2 regions of the Streptomyces sp. NPDC051105 genome follow, and region 2 is predicted to be linked to the other one. Evidence: riboswitches for the same ligand, from Rfam matches in the RefSeq annotation. Region 2 holds a riboswitch; the other holds the start of a gene.
What was found. Region 2 has a riboswitch for cobalamin ahead of AB0N16_RS22090 (cobalamin biosynthesis protein). Riboswitches for the same ligand answer to the same signal wherever they lie in the genome.
Positions count from the first base shown of each region.

Region 1 (3,197 bases), on a different contig from region 2:
TCCGTGACCCGTGGGTCCAGCGGATCCTGGAAGGAACCAACGAGAACATGCGCGTCATCGCGGCCCGCGGCCTCACGGAGGCCCTCGGATGAGCGACGTCCTGCTGCACACCGCCGGCCGGGCGGCCCACCTCACCCTCAACCGCCCCAAGGCCCTCAACGCCCTGTCCCACGCCATGGTTCGCTCCATCGACCAGGCCCTCACCGCCTGGGAGCACGACCCGGCCGTCGAGACCGTCGTCATCACCGGCGCGGGGGAGCGCGGCCTGTGCGCGGGCGGTGACATCCGGAGCATCTACGAGGACGTCCGCGCCGGGGGCGGCACCGCGTCGGCGGAGTTCTGGCGCGACGAGTACCGCCTCAACGCCCGGATCGCCCGCTACCCCAAGCCTTATGTCGCGATCATGGACGGCATCGTCATGGGCGGCGGCGTCGGCGTCTCCGCACACGGCAGCGTCCGGATCGCCACCGAGCGGTCGCGGATCGCGATGCCGGAGACCGGCATTGGTTTCGTCCCCGACGTCGGCGGCACGTACCTGCTCGCCCTCGCCCCCGGCGAACTGGGCACCCACCTCGCGTTGACGGGCGCTCAGATCGGCGCCGCGGACGCCCTGTTGTGCGGACTCGCCGACCACTGCGTCCCCTCGGACAGGATCGAGCCGCTGATCGCCGACCTCGCCGACCGCCCCGTGCACGATGCGCTCGACCGGCACGTGCGACCGGCACCGGAAGGCGAACTGGCCCGCCACCGGGAGTGGATCGACGCCTGCTACGCCGCCGACACGGTCGAGGAGATCGTCCGGCGGCTGCTCGCCCACCGCGAACCGGCGGCGAAGGAGGCGGCGGAGACCCTGCTCACCAAGTCGCCGACCTCCCTGAAGGTCACCCTGGCGGCGCTGCGCCGGACCCGGCGGCTCGGTCCGCTGGAGCGGGTCCTCGACCAGGAGTACCGCGTCTCCTGCGCCGCGCTGTCCGCCCCCGACCTGGTGGAAGGCATCCGTGCCCAGGTCATCGACAAGGACCGCGACCCGCGCTGGTCCCCAGCCACCCTCGCCGAGGTCACCGACGTCGACGTCGACCGCTACTTCGCCCCGCTCGGCGAACGCGAACTGGGGCTCGCCGGACCCGACACCACCACGGAGCCGTCCCCGTGAGCCGCACTGTCACCGCCGAGTTGTGCGCCTCGTAAGCCGAACGCGCTGGACCCGCCGAGGACTTCTCCGGCATCGTACGAACCGTCCGGGACCAGCGCCGGGAGCAGGCGTGAGCGCGGCTGCCGAGTAGGGGACGACCCCCGTCGAACGCCGGCATCAAGGAGACGCAGCCGCAGGGCTCCCCGGGAACGCCCGGCGAGTTCCGTCACCGCTGACCCAGCACGCCCAGAACCGGCCATCAGGCACGAGATGAAGATCACGCCTGGTGGTGCGGTCTTGGCCGTGCTCCTGACACGCGGTACGGTCTGTCCGATATCGACGACGCCAGAACGGAAGCCGGTGGGAGTCCGGCACGGTCGCGCCACTGTATGCGAGAGCCCCATCCGGAGCTCGTGAGTCAGACCCGTAGCCGTCGTCCAGTGCACCACCGAGATGGGACGCGAACTCCCAGAGGAGGTTCTGCCATGGCGCAGACCGTCGCGCAGCCGACAGCCACCACCCCCGTCGTTCCCGCCAAGCTGCCGCTGAGCGCGATAGCTCCCTGGGCGGTCTTCTTCGGCATCCTCATGCTCATCCTGCTCTACTTCGTCGGCGCCGAGCAGGGCGCCACCTCCGTGTTCAACGGCACGGACGTCCACGAGTGGGTGCACGACGCCCGCCACCTCCTCGGCTTCCCCTGCCACTGACGTAAGGGGACGCCGCACCCTCATGAACTCCGCAACGGTAAGAAACCTCCTGGTGCGGGGCATGCTCGCCGGCCTTGCCGCCGGCCTGCTCGCCCTGGTCGCCGCCTATCTCCTCGGAGAGCCGAACGTCGACAAGGCGATCAGCTTCGAGGACGCGCACTCGCACGAGCACGAGATGGAGGTCGTCTCCCGCTCCCTCCAGTCCACCGCCGGCTTGGCCACCGGTGTGCTGCTCTACGGGGTCGCCTTCGGCGGCATCGCCGCCCTCGCCTACTGCTTCGCCCTGGGCCGTGTCGGCCGCTTCTCGCCGCGGGCGACGGCGCTGCTGCTGTCCGGCTGCGCGCTGCTCGCCGTGTACGTGGTGCCGTTCCTGAAGTATCCGGCCAACCCGCCGTCGGTGGGCGACCCGGACACCATCGGCAAGCGGACCACGCTGTATTTCCTGATGATGGTGCTCAGCGTGCTGCTGGCGGTCGCCGCGACCATGCTGGGCAAGCGTCTCGGTCCGAGCCTCGGCACGTGGTGGGCGACCGTGGTCGCGGTGGCCGCGTTCGCGGTCGTCACCGGGCTGGCGTACCAGTTCCTGCCGACCGTCAACGAGGTGCCGACGGACTTCCCGGCCACCCTGCTGTGGCGGTTCCGGCTCTCCGCGCTGGCCATCCAGCTGGTGCTGTGGGGCGGATTCGGACTGCTCTTCGGCGAGTTGGCCGAACGGCAGCTCAACCCCAGACCGGCGACGGCCCCGGCCGGGCGGACGGTTCCCGCCGCACACTGAACGATTCACGACACGCGAGGGCCCTCCGGATCCATCCGGGGGCCCCGCCCGCCGTGCGTCGGACGGCCGTGAGCCGGGCCGCCGCGAGCAGGCCGGGCGGCCGTCGCCGGAGTGCCAGGCCGCACCTGGCGCGGGCCATGCGCCGGACGCCAAGCGGACATTGACAGCCGGACGCCAAGCGGACATTGACAGCGGCCGGCAGGGACAACGACAGCGGGGGCGACGGCTTCCGCGGCAAGTCGCTTCAGTGCTCGCGGGCGTCCGGTCGCTCCGCCCGGGTGGTGGCGAGATAGGCGCGCACCAGTGCCTGGCCCGTCCGGCAGCGCGCGGGGCGGCAGTCGGGGCAGTGCCTCACATGGTCAAGATAGGTGTCGTAGCGATCCTGGGCGGCGGGCGCGAGGGAGTTCTCCACGGTGCGGCCTCTCGTGAGTGCCCGGGGGCGCGGTAGTTGACTGATGTTCAGTATGTCCCGTGGCGTGCCTTCCGGAACGTCCGCCGCGCCCCTCGGAGAGCCGTTCGGCCGACCGCCCGCTCCCGTCCGTACCACCGCCGTATCCTGCGGGCCGTGACGGCGACCTATGTA
Region 1 covers NZ_JBFBBR010000020.1:128,611-131,807, reverse strand. The annotation lists partial or broken gene AB0N16_RS36355 (acyl-CoA dehydrogenase family protein) at 1-92, shown strand, start outside; gene AB0N16_RS36350 (enoyl-CoA hydratase/isomerase family protein) at 89-1,153, shown strand; cobalamin riboswitch at 1,439-1,581, shown strand; gene AB0N16_RS36345 (CbtB-domain containing protein) at 1,618-1,839, shown strand; gene AB0N16_RS36340 (CbtA family protein) at 1,862-2,614, shown strand; gene AB0N16_RS36335 (hypothetical protein) at 2,859-3,026, opposite strand; gene AB0N16_RS36330 (barstar family protein) at 3,180-3,197, shown strand, end outside.
Region 1: it holds a riboswitch for cobalamin, as region 2 does, so the genes downstream of both, AB0N16_RS36345 (CbtB-domain containing protein) here and AB0N16_RS22090 (cobalamin biosynthesis protein) in region 2, are expected to answer to the same signal.

Region 2 (3,197 bases):
GCTCTGCTCGCCGCCCGGCTTGAGCAGCACGGGGTTCATCAGCGCGGTCGGCTCGACCCGGCAGGCCTGTGCCTGCATGGCCTGGGCCCGCCCGATCTCGGCGCCCTCCCGCGTGACGAAGGAGTTGAGGGACATGTTCTGCGCCTTGAACGGCGCGACCTTGACGCCCTGCCGCACCAGCCACCGGCAGATACCGGCGGTGACCACGCTCTTCCCGGCGTCGGAGGTGGTACCGGCCACGAGGAGACCGCCGCCGTTCATGACGCACCCCCCGACCGCTGTGCCGGGCGCCGCGAGAGCGCCCCGCGCAGCAGGGCCCCGGCCGCGCCGGCCCCGAGCGCCAGCCATCCCACCCGCCGCGACAACCGCACCGCCCGTTCGATGTCCGCGACTTCCACGGTCCGTCCCTCCCTGTTCAGCACAGGCCGATGCTCGACCCGGCCGCCGTACGACAGAGTCCCGCCGAGCCGTACTCCCAGCGCCCCGGCGAACGACGCCTCCACCGGCCCGGCGTTGGGACTCGGGTGCTGGGCCGCGTCGGCCCGCCAGGCCCGTACGGCCCCCCGCCCGTCGTCCCCGGCCAGCGCGGCCAGTACGGCGGTGAGCCGGGCCCCCGGCCAGCCCGCCACGTCGTCAAGCCGCGCCGAAGCCCACCCGTACCGCCGGTACCGGGCCGACTTGTGACCCACCATGGCGTCCAGGGTGTTGACGGCCCGGAACCCGAGCAGCCCCGGCACCCCGCCCACGGCCCCCCACACCAGCGCACCCACGACCGCGTCACTGGTGTTCTCGGCGACGGACTCCACGACCGCCCGGGCGATCCCGTCGGCGTCCAGGGCCTGCGGGTCCCTCCCGCACAGATGCGGCAGCCGGGCCCGCGCGGCCTCGACGTCCCCCGCCTCCAGGGCGCGCCCGATGGCACCGGCCTCCCGGGCGAGTGAAGTGCCCCCGACGACGGCCCAGGTGGCGGTCGCGGTGAGCGCGACGGACGCGGCGGTGGACGGTCGTACGAGCCGCTGGGCCAGGGCCCCCAGAGTCACGGCGCCGCCGGCGCACACCGCGGTGTGCAGCGCGCCCCACCCGCGGTGGTCCCGCCACAGCACCTGTTCGACGGCTCCGGCCGCCCGCCCGAACGCGGCGACCGGGTGCCCGCGGCGCGGATCGCCGAGCAGCAGATCGCCGAGAAGGCCGGCGGCGGCGCCGTACGCGAAGACGCGACCGGCACCCATCGGCTCAGCCCGCCGCGGGGGCGGGAACGGGCCTGGTACTCAACCTCGAACGGCAGCCGCGCATGGCGATATGTCCTCACTCAGGGTGTCCACGCCCTGGTTCGACGAGACCGGCGGTGAGAGTTCCTGGCTCCCGGGGATTGCTACCCCGGTGACAGTGGCGGGACCGCGCCGGATTCGCACCGGCTTCCTCTCTTGCCGCCGTACTTGGCTCCGGAAGTCCACCACGCCTCCGGAAGACCCGTCAACTTGCCGTTGACCTGCGAGGGGAGTGTGTGGGAAGGCCCACACCGGTGGTTTAGCGGGGCTGGTGGGACATGCCGAAGGCTCCTCCCGAGCGGGTCGGGGAGGAGCCTTCGGCGGCCGCGGGCGGTCGGCCCGGTCAGGCCTTGGCCACGATCAGGTGGATGCCGTAGGCCACGGCGGCCGCGCAGGCCGCGAAACACAGGTAGGCGGCGGTCACGGCCAGGGCCGCGGAGTTGCCCTGGGCCGTGGCGCGTTCGCGGGCGGAGAGGCCCTTGATGCCGAGGGTGAAGAGGGCCACCATGCCCACGGTGACCACGAGGCTGACGCCGAAGACGGAGCCGATGGCTGCCCAGTCGATGTTCATGTCGGTTCTTCCTCGGGGGTCAGACGGTCGCGGCCGGGTCGGTGGCGGCGGCCGGCGCGGGTGACGGGGCGGGGGACGGGATCGTGGCGGTGAGGTCGTCGGTCACCGTGCCCGCGGGCGGCGGGGTCACGGCGGCCATCGCCGCGGTCACCACGCCGGCCGGCTCCGCGCCGTCGGTGTCGTTGACGTTGGCGCTGTCCACCACTTCGCGGCGGGAGAGCTTCCAGATCGCGCCGCTGGAGGCGACGAGGAAGACGGCGACGACCGCCGTGCCCCAGTCGCCGAGGTCCGTCACGGACTCGGCGAGCGCGCCGACCAGCGCGGCCGCGGGGAGGGTGAGCACCCAGGCGATCATCATGCGGGTCGCGGTGGACCAGCGGACCGCGCCGCCCTTGCGGCCCAGGCCCGCGCCCATCACGGAACCGGAGACGACGTGCGTGGTGGAGAGGGAGAAGCCGAGGTGGGACGAGGCCAGGATGGCGGTGGCCGCGCTGGTCTGGGCGGCGAAGCCCTGCTGCGGCTGGAGGTCGGTCAGGCCCTTGCCCATGGTGCGGATGATCCGCCAGCCGCCGATGTAGGTGCCGAGCGCGATGGCGAGGCCGGCGGAGAGGATGACCCAGGTGGGAGGGTTCGAGTCGGGTGCGACGGCACCGCCCGCGACCAGCGCCAGGGTGATGATGCCCATCGTCTTCTGCGCGTCGTTGGTGCCGTGCGCGAGTGAGACCAGGCCGGCGGAGGCGATCTGGCCGGCGCGGAAGCCCTTGCGGGTGGCGTTGTCGTCGGCGTTCTTGCCGATCGCGTACGACAGGCGGGTGGAGAGCATCGCCGCGAGGCCCGCGACCACGGGGGCGGCGACCGCGGGGAGCAGGACCTTGGTGACCAGTACGTCGCCGTGGACCGCGCCGAAGCCGGCGGAGGCGACGGTGGCACCGATCAGACCGCCCATCAGGGCGTGCGAGGAACTGGAGGGCAGGCCCACCAGCCACGTCACCAGGTTCCAGAGGATCGCGCCGACCAGGGCGGCGAAGATGACCTCGGGGCGGATGCCGTTCTCGTCGACCAGGCCTTTGGAGATCGTGTTGGCGACCTCCACGGAGAGGAAGGCGCCCACCAGGTTCAGCGCGGCGGACATGGTCACCGCGATCTTGGGCTTGAGTGCGCCGGTCGAGATGGTCGTGGCCATCGCGTTGGCGGTGTCGTGGAAACCGTTCGTGAAATCGAACGCGAGTGCGGTCACCACCACAATCGCGAGGATCAGCGAGAAGTTTTCCATTTACCCAGACAATCTATAGAGGTCATCGGCCGTTGGACCGTAGGCAATCTGGATGAACGGAAGGTGAACTGAGGTGGTCTCTGTG
Region 2 covers NZ_JBFBBR010000008.1:359,030-362,226, forward strand. The annotation lists gene AB0N16_RS22085 (cobyric acid synthase) at 1-261, opposite strand, end outside; gene AB0N16_RS22090 (cobalamin biosynthesis protein) at 258-1,229, opposite strand; cobalamin riboswitch at 1,330-1,470, opposite strand; gene AB0N16_RS22095 (hypothetical protein) at 1,612-1,839, opposite strand; gene AB0N16_RS22100 (inorganic phosphate transporter) at 1,859-3,112, opposite strand.